2 regions of the Micromonospora sp. NPDC126480 genome follow, and region 1 is predicted to be linked to the other one. Evidence: predicted binding sites of a transcription regulator. Region 1 holds the regulator's gene; the other holds the start of a gene.
What was found. Region 1 encodes HrcA, which represses chaperone genes, less so after heat shock. Its sites were predicted from a motif close to GGTTNGCACNCTCNNNNNGAGNGTGCNAACC; they were not measured.

Region 1 (7,613 bases):
TCCGTGAAGGCGTCCAGCTCGCGGTCCGAAATGCCGCCCTCGGGGCCGACCACCAGGACGATCTCACCGGTCGCCGGTAGCGCCACCGTCGTCAGCCGCTCCTCGGCCGCCTCGTGAAGGACGAACGCGGCGTCCGCCCCGGCGAGCCGGCGGGCCACCCGGGCCGTCGACTCGTCCGGGGAGCCGGCCACCACCGGCAGCCACGGCCGGCGGGCCTGCTTCGCCGCCTCCCGCGCGGTGGCGACCCACTTCTCCCGGGCCCGTACGCCCCGGTCACCGCGCCAGAGGGCGATCGACCGTTCGGCCGCCCAGGGCACGATCTCGTCGACGCCCGCCTCGGTCATCGCCTGCACCGCCAGTTCGCCCCGGTCCCCCTTGGCGATGCCCTGCACCACCACCAGCCGCGGGACGGGCGCGTCCGCGTACCCCCGGGAGGTGATCTCGACGTCGAGGGTGGCCTTGCCGACGGCGGTGACCACCGCGGCGGCCGTGCCACCCCGCCCGTCGGCGAGCAGCAGCCGCTCGCCGACGCGGAGTCGCTGCACGGTGGCGGCGTGCCGCCCCTCGGGGCCGTCGAGGACCATCTCGTCGGCGGTGGGCAGCGACTCGACGAGGAAGAGCGGTGCGGACACGATCGTCAGGCTAACGGCCCGGCCGGTCGCCGGGCCGCCGGACCGTCAGGCGTGGCCGTTGAAGGCGTCCCGCATCCGGGAGAAGAAGCCGCCCTGCTTGGTCAGCTCGGCGACCTCCTCGCCACGGGTACGGGCGAACTCGCGCAGCATCTTCTCCTGCTCGGCGTCGAGCTTGGTCGGCGTACGGACGTCGAGGTGGACGTAGAGGTCGCCGCGCCCGGTGCCGCGCAGGTGCGGTACGCCACGGGCGCGCAGCCGCAGCGTGCTGCCGGGCTGGGTGCCGGGCTTGACGTCGACGGGCTCCTCGCTGTCGAGCGTCTTGATGGTGAGGCGCGTGCCGAGCGCCGCCGCCGTCATCGGGACGGTCACCCGGCAGTGCAGGTCGTCGCCCTTGCGGGAGAAGACGTCGTGCGGCCGCTCGTGGATCTCGACGTAGAGGTCGCCGGCCGTGCCGCCGCCGGGGCCGACCTCGCCCTGCTGGGCCAGCCGGATGCGCATGCCGTCCTCGACGCCGGCCGGAATCTTGACGGTGAGCGAGCGGCGGGTGCGCACCCGCCCGTCACCGGCGCAGGTCGGGCAGGGGTGCGGGATCGTCGTGCCGTAGCCCTGGCAGACGGTGCACGGCCGGGCCGACACGACCTGGCCGAGGAAGGTTCGCTGCACCGACTGGACCTCGCCCCGGCCGCCGCACGCCTCACAGGTGGCCAGGTGGGTGCCGGCGGCGGTGCCGGCGCCGGAGCACGTGGTGCAGAGCACGGCCGTGTCGACGGTGATCGGCGCCTCGACGCCGAACGCGGTCTCCTGCAGATCCAGTTCCAGGCGGAGAATCGCGTCGGCACCGGGCCGGGTACGCGGGCGCGGCCCCCGGGCACCGCCGGCGGCACCGCCGAAGAACGCGTCCATGATGTCCTGGAAGCCGACGAACGGGCCCGCCCCGCCGGGACCGCCCGGACCGCCGGCGCCCCCGCCGCCCGGCGCGAGGGGATCGCCGCCGAGGTCGACGATCTGCCGCTTCCGGTCGTCGGAGAGGACCTCGTACGCGGCGTTGATGTCCTTGAACTTCTCCTGCGCCTCCGGGTCCGGATTCACGTCCGGGTGGTACTTGCGCGCGAGCTTGCGGTAGGCGCGCTTGATCTCGTCGTCGGAGGCGTCCCGGCTCACGCCGAGGATGCCGTAGTAGTCCCTGGCCACTGCGTTCCGTGTCCTCATGTTCGTCTCGCGTTGCGCCGGCCGCCGGCCCGAACGTGGCCGGACGGGTACTGCCTAGTTCTGGGCCAGCAGGTCGCCCACGTAGCGTGCCACGGCCCGCACCGTGGCGATGGTGCCGGGGTAGTCCATCCGGGTCGGGCCCAGCACGCCGAGACCACCGACGATGGTGGCCCCGGGGCCGTAGCCGGTGCTGACCACCGACGCCGCACGGAGATTGTCGATCTCATTCTCGTCGCCGATGCGGACCCGCATGGTGCTCGGCTCGACCTCGCCGATGAGCTTGAGGAGCACGACCTCCTCCTCCAGCGCCTCCAGGATCGGCCGCAGCGAGCCCTGGAAGTCGAGCAGGCCGCCCCGGGCCAGGTTGGCGGTGCCGGCCAGGGCGATCCGCTCCTCGTGCCGCTCGACCAGCGTCTCCAGCAGCACCGTGGAGAGCGTGGTCATGGCGGGGCGCAGCTCGGCCGTGGCCTCGTCGACCAGCGCCTGCACCAGGGGCGGCGTCTCGGACAGCCGGGTGCCGACCAGCTTCTCGTTGACCAGTCGGCGCAGGTCGGTGACGTCGTCGGCGGGGATCGGCCGGGGCAGCTCGACGAGGCGCTGCTCGACGCGGCCGGTGTCGGCGATCATGACGAGCATCAACCGGGTGGTGGAGATGGGCACCAGCTCCAGGTGACGCACCGAGGAGCGGGCCAGCGACGGGTACTGCACGACGGCGACCTGCCGGGTCAGCTGGGCCAGCAGCCGGACGGTGCGGTGCACCACGTCGTCGAGGTCGACCGCGCCGACCAGGAAGCGCTCTATCGCGCGGCGCTCGGCCGGGCTGAGCGGCTTGACCCGGGACAGCCGGTCCACGAAGAGCCGGTAGCCCCGGTCGGTGGGGACCCGGCCCGCGCTGGTGTGCGGCTGCCGGATGTAGCCCTCCTCCTCGAGGACCGCCATGTCGTTACGGACGGTCGCCGGGGAGACGCCCAGCTGATGGCGCTCGACCAGGGCCTTGCTGCCGACCGGCTCCTGGGTGGCGACGTAGTCCTCGACGATCGCGCGCAGCACCGCGAGCTTGCGGTCGTCGAGACCCATCCTCCCCACCTCCTGTCGCGCGTCGGCCGCCGGCTGCCCGGGCGGCGCCCTGGCACTCGACTGTAGCGAGTGCCAGTCTACGTCGGCGCGCCCGCCGCCGCGATGATCAACGAGGGACGATTGGGGCGCCCCGACGGCCGACCGCGACGCCGGGGCGGTGCCGTCCCGTCACACCAGGGCCGTTCATCCGGACATCCGGGCCGGTGTCGCTCTGGTGCGCCGTTGTCGGCTGCCCCTACCGTGATCCCCATGACTGAACCACCTCGCCCTCCCGGCAGCGGAGACCCCCAGGGCCCCGGCCCCGACGAGCCCACCACACCACTGTCCGGCGCACCCGGCGCGGGCGGCTATCCCCCGCCCGGCGGCTATCCGCCACCCACCGGTGACACTCCGCCGTCCGGCGGCTACCCGCCGCCGGGTGGATATCCCCCTCCCGGTCCGGGCTACCCGACCGGCGGCGCGTACGGCCCACCCGCCGGCTACGCCAACAACGAGGACAAGACCTGGGCGCTCGTCGCGCACTTCGGCGGCGCGCTCGGCGCGTTGGTCAGCTTCGGCCCGCTCGGTTTCGTCGCCCCGCTGATCGCGTACCTGGCCCGCGGCAACCAGTCGCCGAGCGTCCGGGCCCACGCCCTCGCGGCGCTGAACTTCCAGATCGTGTGGTCGCTCATCGCCTTCGTGCTGCTCTTCGTCAGCTGGTGCCTGCTGTTCCTGCCCAGCATCGCCGTCGTGGTGATCCAGATCGTGTTCGGCATCATCGCCGGCCTGCGGGCGAACGAGGGCACGCTGTACCGCTACCCGATGTCCGCGAACTTCATCAAGTGATCCCGACCGGCCGCTCCCCCGGCCGGTCGGCACCACCCACCCTCGCCCGACGCGGGGGGACCCGGCCGGGAGCGGCGGTCACGGCAGCAGGTCACGCACCACGGCGTCGGCGAGCAGCCGGCCACGCAGGGTCAGCACGGCGCGGCCGGCCGCCCACTCCGCCGCGTCGAGCAGGCCGCTCGCCCGCGCCCGCTCCGCGCCGGCCAGCCCGGCCGGGTCCAGCACGTCCAGCGGCAGGCCGGAGGCGAGCCGCAGGCGCAGCATGACGTCCTCCATGTGCGCCTCGTCGGCGGACAGCACCTCCCGGGCCAGACCGGGCGACTCCCCGGCGGCCAGGCGCTTCGCGTACGCCGTGGGGTGCTTCACGTTCCACCAGCGCACACCGCCGACGTGGCTGTGCGCCCCTGGGCCGAGGCCCCACCAGTCCCCGCCGGACCAGTACAGCAGGTTGTGGCGGCAGCGGGCGGCCGGCGTCCGTGCCCAGTTGGAAACCTCGTACCAGGAGAAGCCGGCCGCGCCGAGGGCGGCCTCCGCGGCCAGGTAACGGTCCGCGGCGACGTCGTCGGAGGGGTACGCCAGCTCACCGCGGCGCATCCGGGCGGCGAGCCGGGTGCCCTCCTCCACGATCAGGGCGTACGCGCTGACGTGGTCCACCCCGGCGCCGACCACCTGGTCGAGCGTGGCCGCGAAGTCCGCCGCGCTCTCCCCCGGCGTGCCGTAGATCAGATCCAGGTTGACGTGCGCGAACCCGGCGTCGCGGGCCTCCCGCGCGGCGGCGACCGCCCGGCCGGCGCTGTGCCTGCGGTCGAGGATCGCCAGCACCCCCGGCGACGCGGACTGCATGCCCAGCGAGATCCGCGTGTAGCCGGCGGCCCGCAGCGCGGCGAGCGACTCCGGGGTGACCGACTCCGGGTTGGCCTCGGTGGTGACCTCGGCGTCCGGCGCCAACCCGAACGCGCGGTCGACGCCGTCGAGGATCCGCGCCAGGTCGCCGGGCGGAAGCAGGGTCGGGGTGCCGCCGCCGACGAAGACCGTGTCGACCCGGGGCGGCGGGCTGTCGCGCAGCACCCGGGCGGCCAGGGCCAGCTCGGCGAGGACGGTGTCCGCGTACTCCTCGCGGCCGGCACCACCGCCCAGCTCGGCCGCCGTGTACGTGTTGAAGTCGCAGTAGCCGCAGCGGCTGGCGCAGAACGGAACGTGCACGTACACGCCGAAACCGCGCGCGCCGACCGAGCCGAGGGCGGTGGCGGGCAGCGAACCGTCGGCGGGGACGATCTCGCCTTCTGGAAGGACGCCGGGCATGGCCACTAGTGTGCCCTTCCATGACCTCTCCCGACGCGCTCGTGCGGGTCACCACGGCCCGCGGGGTGACCACCCTCACCCTGGACAGCCCGCACAACCGCAACGCGCTCTCCACGCCGCTGATGACCCAGCTGCTCGACGGCCTCGCCGCGGCGGTCGCCGACGACGGCGTACGCGTGGTCGTGCTGGACCACACCGGTCCGGTCTTCTGCTCCGGCGCCGACCTGAAGGAGACCGCCGCCGCGTACGCCAGCGGGACCGTGCCCGCCGGGATGCTCGGCGACGTGCTCGCGGCCGTCTGGGAGTGCCCCAAGCCGGTGGTGGCGCGGGTGGCCGGACCGGCCCGGGCCGGCGGGCTGGGCCTGATCGCGGCGGCCGACCTGGCGGTGTGCGCGCAGGAGGCGACGTTCGCGTTCACCGAGGTCCGGATCGGGGTGATCCCGGCCGTGATCTCGGCGACCGTGCTGCCCCGGCTGCACCCCCGCGCCGCGGCCGAGCTGTACCTGACCGGGGACACCTTCGACGGGCGGCGGGCCGCCGAGGTCGGGCTGGTCACAGCCGCCGTGCCGGCCGCGGAGCTGGACGCCGCGGTGGCCCGGTACTGCGACTCGCTGGTCCGGGGCGCGCCGGGCGCGCTGGCCGGGGCGAAGGGACTGCTGCGCCGTCCCGCGTCGACCGATCTGCGGGCCGAGATCGCCGACCTGGCGACCCTGTCCACCGGCTACTTCCTCTCCGACGAGGGCCGCGAGGGTGTCCTGGCGTTCCGGGAGAAGCGGCCCGCGAGCTGGGTGCCCGGCGATTACCGGTTTCCGCCCGGGCGGTGAGGGAACGTCGGTCCCGCCCGCCCGTGCCCGCCGGGCGGACCCGGCACCACGCCCGGTGGACCGACCGGAACCGGTCGGACGACCCGCGGGGCGCGACGGGGGACGTACGCTTGTCGAACTGTCGAACAGGGGGTGCAGGTGCGAACTCGGGCAGTCGTGGCGGGTGGCGTCGTCCTCGTTCTCGTCGCCGTGGTCGGGCTGTTCATCGTTCTCCGCCAGCTCGGCGACGGGTTCCGGCTTCCGCTCGCCGCCCGGACGTGCACGGTGCAGGCGGACGGCCGGGTGGCCCTGGACGCCGACCAGATGGCAAACGCGGCGACGATCGCGGCCATCGGGATCCAGCGCGGCATGCCCGAGCGGGCGGTGGTGGTGGCGCTCGCCACCGCGTACCAGGAGTCGGGCCTGCGCAACCTGGCCGGCGGCGACCGGGACTCGGTCGGGCTGTTCCAGCAGCGACCGAGTCAGGGCTGGGGCACACCGACCCAGATCCGCGACCCGCGGTACGCGGCGAACAAGTTCTACGCGGCCCTGAAGAAGGTGCGGGGCTGGGAGGGAATGCGGGTCACCGACGCCGCCCAGAAGGTGCAGCGGTCGGCGTTCCCCGAGGCGTACCAGAAGTGGGCCGACGAGTCGGAGGTGCTGACCCGGGCGCTGCTCGGCAACGCGACCGGGGCGGTCGCCTGCACGGTGGCCGGTGACCCGCTGCGCCGGGGCGCGGCGGCGACCGCGGCGCTGACCCGGGGGCTCACCCTGGACTGGGGTCTCGCCGCCACGGCCGCCGCGACCGACCTGACCCGCCTCACGGTGACCGCCGACGACGAGCGGGGCGGCTGGCGGTACGCGCACTGGCTGGTGTCGCACGCCCAGGACAACGGCGTGCGGCTGGTCCGCTTCGGCGACCGGCAGTGGACCGCCGAGAAGGGCACCTGGGACCGGGTGACGGCCGACGATCCGGCGGCCGCCCGGGTGGTGGCCGAGGTGTTCGCCGCCACCTGACCCGGCTCCCGCCGACCCCGCGCCCCGACCGCTGTGCAAGGAAGGGCCCCTTGTTAACGCCTGCGGTAGAGGAAGGGCCCCTTGTTAACAGCACCGGCTCGGTTGGCAGCGGCTCGGCTGGCAGCGGCTCGGCTGGCAGCGGCTCGGCCGGCGGCGGCTCGGCTGGCGCCCGTCGTGGTGGCGCTCAGCCGGCGGCGACGCGGCGGCGGGCCTTCTCCCGGACCCGCTCCGGCAGTTCCTCGGCGTGCAGCAGGCGCGGCAGCAGCTCCGGCTCGAGGTTCAGCGCCCGGAACACCTCGCCGACGGTGACCCCGTGCGCGGGCCGGTCCAGAACCTCGACCCGGTCCCCCGCGCCGATCTCGCCCTCGCCCAGCACCCGCAGGTACGCCCCGGGCCGGGCCCGGACGGTGAACCGCTTGATCAGGTCGGGTACGCCCCAGAAGCCGGCGAACGTCGTGCACGGCGTACGCGGCATGCTGACCTGGAGCACCGCCGACCCGATCGCCCACCGCTCGCCGATCACCGCGCCGGTCACGTCGACCGCCCGGGTGGTCAGGTTCTCGCCGAAGGCGCCCGGAGCGACCCGCCGCCCCAGCTCGGCCGCCCACCACGCGGCGTCCTCCTCCGCGTACGCGTACACCGCCTTGTCCGGGCCGCCGTGGTGGGCCCGCTCGCCGATGAAGTCGCCGGCGAGTCCTTCGCCGTGCACGTGCACCCGACCGTCGGCGGGGCGCTTGTCGATCCCGCT
Region 2 (7,613 bases), on a different contig from region 1:
GCCCACAGCACAAGCGCGCCGAGGCCACCGCCGACCAGCGCCGGCAGGGCGTCGCCGGCGTCCGCGCCGGCCCGGGTCAGCGCCGCGGCGATCCCCAGGGCCGTGAAGGCCGCGACGCCGGCCAGACCGTACGTCATCCGGCGCCGGGACAGGACACCGAGCAGCGCGGCGAACGCGGCCAGCAGCAGCGCCGTGCCCACCAGCAGAGCGATCTTGTCGTACGTGCCGAAGAGCGCGATGCCGAGCTGCTTGAGCGGCTCGGGCACGGTGTCGACCACCAGCCCTCCGACGGCCACCAGCGGCGCGGATCGCGGACCGCTCAGCACCGCCACCAGTTCGGCCGAGCCGATCGCCACGGCGGCGGCGGTCACCCCGGCCAGGGCAGCGTGGCGGCGCGTCGTGGTGGTCACGCGGACCAGTCTTTCCGATCGGGGCGGGAGCCGGTAGGCACGTCAGAGTTCCGTAAGCACCCGGGAATGCGTCGGGGCGCACCGCCGCGTACGACGGTGCGCCCCGGACGGGCCTGCGGCGTGGGTCAGAAGCCCGGGCCGTGCTGGTGGCTGTGGCCGTGGCCGTGCGAGTGACCGTGGCCGCCCGCGGCCGGCTCCGGCTCCGCCGGCTTCTCCACCACGAGGCTCTCCGTGGTGAGCAGCAGGCCGGCGATGGACGCGGCGTTGGCGACCGCGTTGCGGGTCACCTTCACCGGGTCGAGGATGCCGGACTTGGCCAGGTCCACGTACTCGCCGGTGGCCGCGTCGAGGCCGTGGCCCCAGTCCTTGCCGACGACCTTCTGCACCACCACGTAGCCGTCGTGGCCGGCGTTCTGCGCGATCCAGCGCAGCGGCTCGACAAGTGCCTTGCGCACGATCGAGACGCCCACCTTCTCGTCACCGGTGAAGCCGAGGTCGTCGTCGAGCACCGGCAGGATCTGGGCCAGGGCGGCACCGCCGCCGGGGACCGTACCCTCCTCGACCGCTGCCTTGGTCGCGGCGATCGCGTCCTCGATGCGGTGCTTGCGCTCCTTCATCTCGACCTCGGTCGCGGCGCCCACCTTGATGACGGCAACGCCGCCGGAGAGCTTGGCCAGCCGCTCGGAGAGCTTCTCCCGGTCCCACTCGGAGTCCGAGGCCTCGATCTCCTTGCGGATCTGGGCGACCCGGTCGGTGACGTCGGAAGCCTGGCCGCCGCCTTCGACGATCGTGGTGTTCTCCTTGTCGACCACCACGCGCCGGGCGGTGCCGAGCACCTCCAGGCCGACCTGGTCGAGCTTGTAGCCCAGCTCGGGCGCGACCAGCTCCGCGCCGGTGAGGATCGCCATGTCCTGCAGCATCGCCTTGCGGCGGTCCCCGAAGCCCGGGGCCTTCACCGCGCAGACCTTGATGGTCTTGCGGAGCGAGTTGACCACCAGGGTGGACAGGGCCTGACCCTCGACGTCCTCGGCGATGATGAGCAGCGGCTTGCTGTTCTGCAGGACCTTCTCCAGCAGCGGCAGCAGCTCCTCGATCGCCGAGATCTTCTGCGTGGTGATCAGGATGTACGGGTCCTCCAGGACCGCCTCCTGCGCCTCCACGTCGGTGACGAAGTTCGGCGAGATGAAGCCCTTGTCGAACTGGAGACCCTCGGTCACGTCCAGCTCGGTGGCGAGGGTGGAGCCCTCCTCGACGGTGATGACGCCGTCGCGGCCGACCTTCTCCATCGCCTCGGCGATCAGCTCGCCGATCGTCGCGTCCTGCGCGGAGACGGTCGCCACGTGCGCGATCGCCGCCTTGTCGGACACCTCGACGGCCTTGCCGAGCAGCGCCTCGGAGACCTTCGCGGCCGCCGAGTCGATGCCCCGCTTGAGGCCGGTCGGGTTGGCGCCGGCCGCGACGTTGCGCAGGCCCTCGCGGACCATCGCCTGGGCCAGCACGGTCGCGGTGGTGGTCCCGTCGCCGGCGACGTCGTTGGTCTTGGTCGCCACCTCCTTGACCAGCTGCGCGCCGAGGTTCTCGTACGGGTTGGTGAGCTCGATCTCCTTGGCGATGGTCACGCCGTCGTTGGTGATCGTGGGCGCACCAAACTTCTTGTCCAGGACGACGTTGCGCCCGCGGGGGCCGAGGGTGACCTTGACCGCGTCCGCGAGGGCGTTGACACCGTGCTCCAGCAGGTGCCGCGCGTCGTCCGAGAAGCTCAGGATCTTCGCCATGAATGTCCCTTCGAAGCGACGTCGCCCCGGCCCGGCGAGCCGGACCGGGGCAACGACACTGCTCGGTTGCTTACTTCTCGATGACCGCGAGGACGTCGCGGGCGGAGAGCACCAGGTACTCCTCGCCGGCGTACTTGACCTCGGTGCCGCCGTACTTCGAGTAGAGGACGGTGTCGCCGACGGCTACGTCGAGCGGCACGCGGTTGCCCTTGTCGTCGATCCGGCCCGGGCCGACAGCGAGGACGGTGCCCTCCTGCGGCTTCTCCTTGGCGGTGTCGGGGATCACGATGCCCGACGCCGTGGTGGTCTCAGCCTCGTTCGCCTGGACCACGATCCGGTCCTCGAGCGGCTTGATCGCAACCTTGGTCGCGGTAGTCACGGGCATACCCTCCTGGGGTACTGGTTTCGTTACCGGCCGGGCGTGCCGACCAGCGTCAATCTGCCACATGCCACCGGGCGGGGCCGTCGTCGCGGGTGCCGGTCCGCCTGGCGTCAACCCCCGGACGCCAACGCCCGGAGATTGGCACCCTCAGGGTGAGAGTGCTAATCGCAGGTTATTCCTCGGCTAGCACTCCGTCAAGGAGAGTGCCAACGGGACACCCCGGCGCGTCGCCACTCTTCCGCCAGGGATTACCGCAACACGCCGGCACTCACTTCCCCGCCGACCGGCCGGCCCTTACTGTCCGGCGCCAACACATCACGGAGGGCGGACGGATGGCCGAGGTACCAACCCTTGAGTTCCTGCGCGACCAGCTGCGCCGGGCCCGCAAGACGCGCGGGCTCAGCCAGGAGGAGCTGGGCAGGTTGCTCAACTATTCAGCGTCGTCGGTGAGCGCGATGGAGATCGGCCCGCACCAGCTCAGCGCCGACTACCTGGCCCGGTTCGACAAGGTGCTGGAGACCGGTGGCCTCTTCGTCGGGCTGCTCGAGTTGATCCGGCAGCAGGCCGAGCCGGACTGGTTCCGGCCGTGGGGCGAGATCGAGCGGGAGGCCGTCGCGCTGCGCTGGTACGACCCGGCCGTCGTGCCGGGACTGCTCCAGACCGAGGCGTACGCGCGGGCGATGCTCCAGGCCGGTCCGCCGCTGGCCGAGGCGCAGATCGAGAAGCGGGTGCTGGCCCGGATGGCCCGGCAGGAGATTCTCGCCCGCGAGGAGCCGCCGCAACTGGTCGCGGTGCTCGACGAGCAGGTGCTGCGCCGGCAGGTCGGCGACCGGGCCACCATGCACGGGCAGGTGGAGCACCTGCGTGGCCTTGCCGACCATTCGCACGTGCAGGTGCGGATCGTGCCGGCCGAGACCCCGTGGTACGGCGGGCTCGCCGGCCCGTTCGTGCTGGCCCGGCTCGCCGAGGGCACCGAGGTGGCCCACCTGGACAACCAGCTCCGGGGGCACACCGTGGACGGCCCGAACGACCTTGCCAGCCTCGGGCGGCGTTGGGAGACTGTGGCCGGTGAGGCGCTGCCGCGCCGGCAGTCCGCCCGCCTGATCGAGGAAGTGGCGAAGTCATGGATTTGACCCGCGCCGCCTGGCGCAAGTCCTCCCGCAGCAACCAGAATGGCGGCGCCTGCGTCGAGGTGGCCGACAACCTGCCCGGCGTGGTCGCCGTCCGGGACAGCAAGGACCCCGCCGGGCCGGTTCTCGCCTTCACCCCGGCGAGCTGGCGGGCGTTCGTCGCCGCCTGCCCGACACCACGCTGACGCCGCGCACCCGAACGCCCGGTGTGGCGTTGCCACTCAGTTTCATTGATGTCGGGGTGTCCGGGCGGGCGGGACACCCCGAGTTCATGAATCTCGAGTCGATCAGGCAAGGGTCGCCGGGCTCCCCCGGCCCGTCCGGTCCGGCACCGGCCGGAAGAATGGCCGGGTGGACCTGGAGAAGCTGGCGGAGCTGCGTACCCCCGAGGGGTCGGCGGCGCTCGCCGCGGCGGCCGAGGTGGCCGGCGGCGATCCGCTGGCCGCGGCGGCGGCGCTCCGCTCCGCCGGGGTGCCGGCCGGGCTGGCCGCGGCGGCGCTGACGCAGGCCGAACTGCGGCGGCGGGCGGTCGGCAAGTTCGGTCCGGTGGCGGCCGGGATGTTCTTCACCCGGGCCGGCCTCGAGCAGGCCACCCGGGGAGTGGTGGCGCGGCGCCGGGCCGACCGGCTCCGCACCGCCGGCGTCACGACCCTGGCCGATCTCGGCTGCGGCCTCGGCGCCGACGCGCTCGCCGCCGCTCGGGCGGGCAGCCGGGTGTACGGGGTGGAGGCCGACCCGTTGACCGCCGCGATGGCCGCCGCGAACGCCGAGGCCAACGGGCTGGCCGACCGGTTCACGGTGGAGTGCGGTGACGCGACCGCGTTCGACGTGAGCCGGGTCGACGGCGTCTTCTGCGACCCCGCGCGCCGGGCGTCCGGCCGGCGGATCTTCGACCCGAACGCCTACTCGCCCCCGTGGGACTTCGTGGTCGGGCTGGCGGAACGCGTGCCGCGCACGGTGGTGAAGGTCGCGCCCGGCCTGGACCACGGGCTGATCCCGGCGGGCGCCGAGGCGGAGTGGGTGAGTGTCGACGGCGACCTGGTCGAGGCCGCCCTGTGGTGCGGCGAGCTGGCGCAGGTCCCCCGCCGCGCCACCGTGCTGAAGGAAGGGCCCCTTGTTAACGCCTCCGGTAGAGAAGGGTTCCCTTCTCACACCGTGACCGCACACGAGCTGACCGGCTCCGGCGGGCTTGAGGCGCCGGTCGGGCCGGTACGGCGGTACGTGTACGACCCGGACCCGGCCGTGGTGCGCGCGCACTTCGTCGCCGAGCTGGCCGGCGAACTCGAAGCGAACCTGGCCGACCCGACGATCGCCTACCTGTACGCCGACACGCGGTCGCCGACCCCCTTCGCGCGCTGCCTGGAGATCACCGACGTGCTGCCGTTCTCCCTGAAGCGGCTGCGCGCGCTGCTGCGCGAACGCCGCGTCGGCCGGGTCGAGATCCTCAAACGCGGCTCCGCCCTCGAGCCGGAGAAGCTCCGCCGCGACCTGAAGCTGACCGGCGACGAGCCGGCCAGCGTCGTGCTGACCCGGGTGGCCGGATCCCCGACGGTCCTGATCGCCCGCCCGGTCACACCCGCCTGATCCCGTCGACCGGGTGCGGCGCGGGCGGCCGACTGAACCGGCTGGCCCGGGCGGGATGGGGCGGCTAGCGTGGCGGCGTGGCGGGACAGGGGACTCCGGCGACCGCGTTGCTGGCCAAGCGGAAGGTCGCGCACCGCACCCATCCGTACGACGTCTCCCCCGATGCCCCGAACTACGGTGCCCTGGTGGCGGAGGCGCTCGGCGTGCCCCCGGAGCGCGTGTTCAAGTCGCTGGTGACCGAGGTCGACGGCACGCTCACCGTGGCGGTCGTTCCGGTGACCGGTGAGCTGGACCTGAAGGCCCTCGCCGCGGCGGTGGGCGGCAAGCGGGCCGCGCTGGCCGACCGGGCGTCCGCGGAGCGCGCCACCGGCTACGTGCGGGGCGGGATCAGCCCGCTCGGCCAGCGACGCCGCCTGCCCACCGTGCTCGACGAGACGGCGCTGCGGCACGACACCGTGTACGTCTCGGCCGGCCGCCGGGGCCTGCAGGTCGAACTGTCTCCGCGTGACCTCGTCATCCTCACCGACGCCGCGACCGCACGGATCGCCGCGGTCCGACCCGCGCCGCGCTCGGTTGCTGGCGGGTGACGGCGGGACTTCGGTGGCGTTGCCGAATTGTTACTGCCCACAACAAACTCGCGACCTCGGTGGTCTTGTGCCGGCGGTGAAGCGCGGAATACGTTGCCGGGCACAACAAAACAACACCATCCCCCACCTTCCGAAAGGACCCTGCACATGCGCAAGGGCTTCCTCGCCGCCGCCGCCGCGGGCCTGCTGGCCACCGGCAGCATGGCGGCCTGTGGTGACAACTCCGGCGGCGGCGACCAGGCCGGCGGCAGCGACAAGAAGCCGAAGATCGGCGTGATCCTGCCGGACAGCAAGTCCTCCGCCCGCTGGGAGGGCGCGGACCGCAAGTTCCTGGAGGAGGCCTTCAAGGCCGCCGACGTCGACTACGACATCCAGAACGCCCAGGGCGACAAGTCCCAGTTCCAGACCATCGCCGACCAGATGATCACGCAGGGCGTCACCGCCCTGATGATCGTCAACCTCGACTCCGGCACCGGCAAGGCCGTCCTCGACAAGGCCAAGTCGCAGGGTGTCGCCACCATCGACTACGACCGCCTCACCCTCGGCGGCTCGGCCGAGTACTACGTCAGCTTCGACAACGAGGCCGTCGGCAAGCTCCAGGGCGAGGGCCTGAGCAAGTGCCTCACCGACAAGGGTGTGAAGAACCCGGTCGTGGCGTACCTGAACGGCTCCCCCACCGACAACAACGCCACCCTGTTCAAGAACGGGTACGACTCGATCCTCAAGCCGAAGTTCGACGCGGGCGAGTACACGAAGGGCCCGGACCAGGCCGTGCCGGACTGGGACAACGCCCAGGCCGCCACGATCTTCGAGCAGATGCTGACCCAGACCGGCGGCAAGATCGACGGCGTGCTCGCGGCGAACGACGGCCTCGGCAACGCGGCGATCTCGGTGCTGAAGAAGAACAAGCTCAACGGCAAGGTCCCGGTGACCGGCCAGGACGCGACCCCGCAGGGCCTGCAGAACATCCTCGCCGGTGACCAGTGCATGACCGTCTACAAGGCGATCAAGGAGGAGGCCAAGGCGGCCGCCGACCTGGCCATCGCACTCGCCAAGGGCGAGCGCAAGGAGACCGGCCAGACCGTCAAGGACCCGGAGGGTGGCCGCGACGTGGACGCCGTCCTGCTCACCCCGAAGGCGATCTACAAGGAGAACGTCAAGGACGTCATCGCCGACGGCTTCGTGACCAAGGAAGAGGTCTGCACCGACGCGTACGCCAAGCTCTGCGCGGACGCCGGCATCAGCTGAAACCCGCCGAGGTGAACGCCGCCCGGCACGGGCCGACCCCGTGCCGGGCGGCGTGCCGCCGCCACCGACGGCTGGCGGGACCTCCCGTTCCTGCGTAAGGAGACCTCCGTGTCCGCGACCCCTCTGCTGGAGCTACGCGGGATCGACAAGAGCTTCGGTCCCGTCCAGGTCCTGCGCGACGTCGCCTTCGCCGCCTACCCGGGCGAGGTGACCGCGCTTGTCGGCGACAACGGCGCCGGCAAGTCCACCCTGGTCAAGTGCATCAGCGGCATCTACCCGACCGACGCCGGGGAGTTCCTCTTCGACGGCCGCCCGGTGACCATCCACAGCCCGCGCGACGCCGCCGCGCTCGGCATCGAGGTCGTCTACCAGGATCTCGCGCTCTGCGACAACCTGGACATCGTCCAGAACATGTTCCTCGGCCGGGAGAAGCGCAGCGGGATCGTGCTCGACGAGCCGACCATGGAGCAGATGGCGGCGGAGACGCTCGCCGGGCT

Region 2: the regulator HrcA is predicted to act here: its motif matches at 2,704-2,734, upstream of groES (co-chaperone GroES).

Annotation. Positions count from the first base shown of each region.
Region 1 covers NZ_JBEORU010000031.1:50,446-58,058, reverse strand. The annotation lists gene ABTW87_RS24625 (16S rRNA (uracil(1498)-N(3))-methyltransferase) at 1-632, opposite strand, end outside; gene dnaJ (molecular chaperone DnaJ) at 678-1,823, opposite strand; gene hrcA (heat-inducible transcriptional repressor HrcA) at 1,896-2,918, opposite strand; gene ABTW87_RS24610 (DUF4870 domain-containing protein) at 3,168-3,743, shown strand; gene hemW (radical SAM family heme chaperone HemW) at 3,822-5,045, opposite strand; gene ABTW87_RS24600 (enoyl-CoA hydratase-related protein) at 5,066-5,869, shown strand; gene ABTW87_RS24595 (hypothetical protein) at 6,002-6,865, shown strand; gene ABTW87_RS24590 (MOSC domain-containing protein) at 7,050-7,613, opposite strand, start outside.
Region 2 covers NZ_JBEORU010000012.1:112,950-120,562, reverse strand. The annotation lists gene ABTW87_RS14075 (sulfite oxidase) at 1-410, opposite strand, end outside; gene groL (chaperonin GroEL) at 536-2,185, opposite strand; gene groES (co-chaperone GroES) at 2,256-2,564, opposite strand; gene ABTW87_RS14060 (helix-turn-helix domain-containing protein) at 2,900-3,700, shown strand; gene ABTW87_RS14055 (DUF397 domain-containing protein) at 3,691-3,882, shown strand; gene ABTW87_RS14050 (THUMP-like domain-containing protein) at 4,049-5,281, shown strand; gene ybaK (Cys-tRNA(Pro) deacylase) at 5,359-5,868, shown strand; gene ABTW87_RS14040 (sugar ABC transporter substrate-binding protein) at 6,016-7,116, shown strand; gene ABTW87_RS14035 (ATP-binding cassette domain-containing protein) at 7,225-7,613, shown strand, end outside.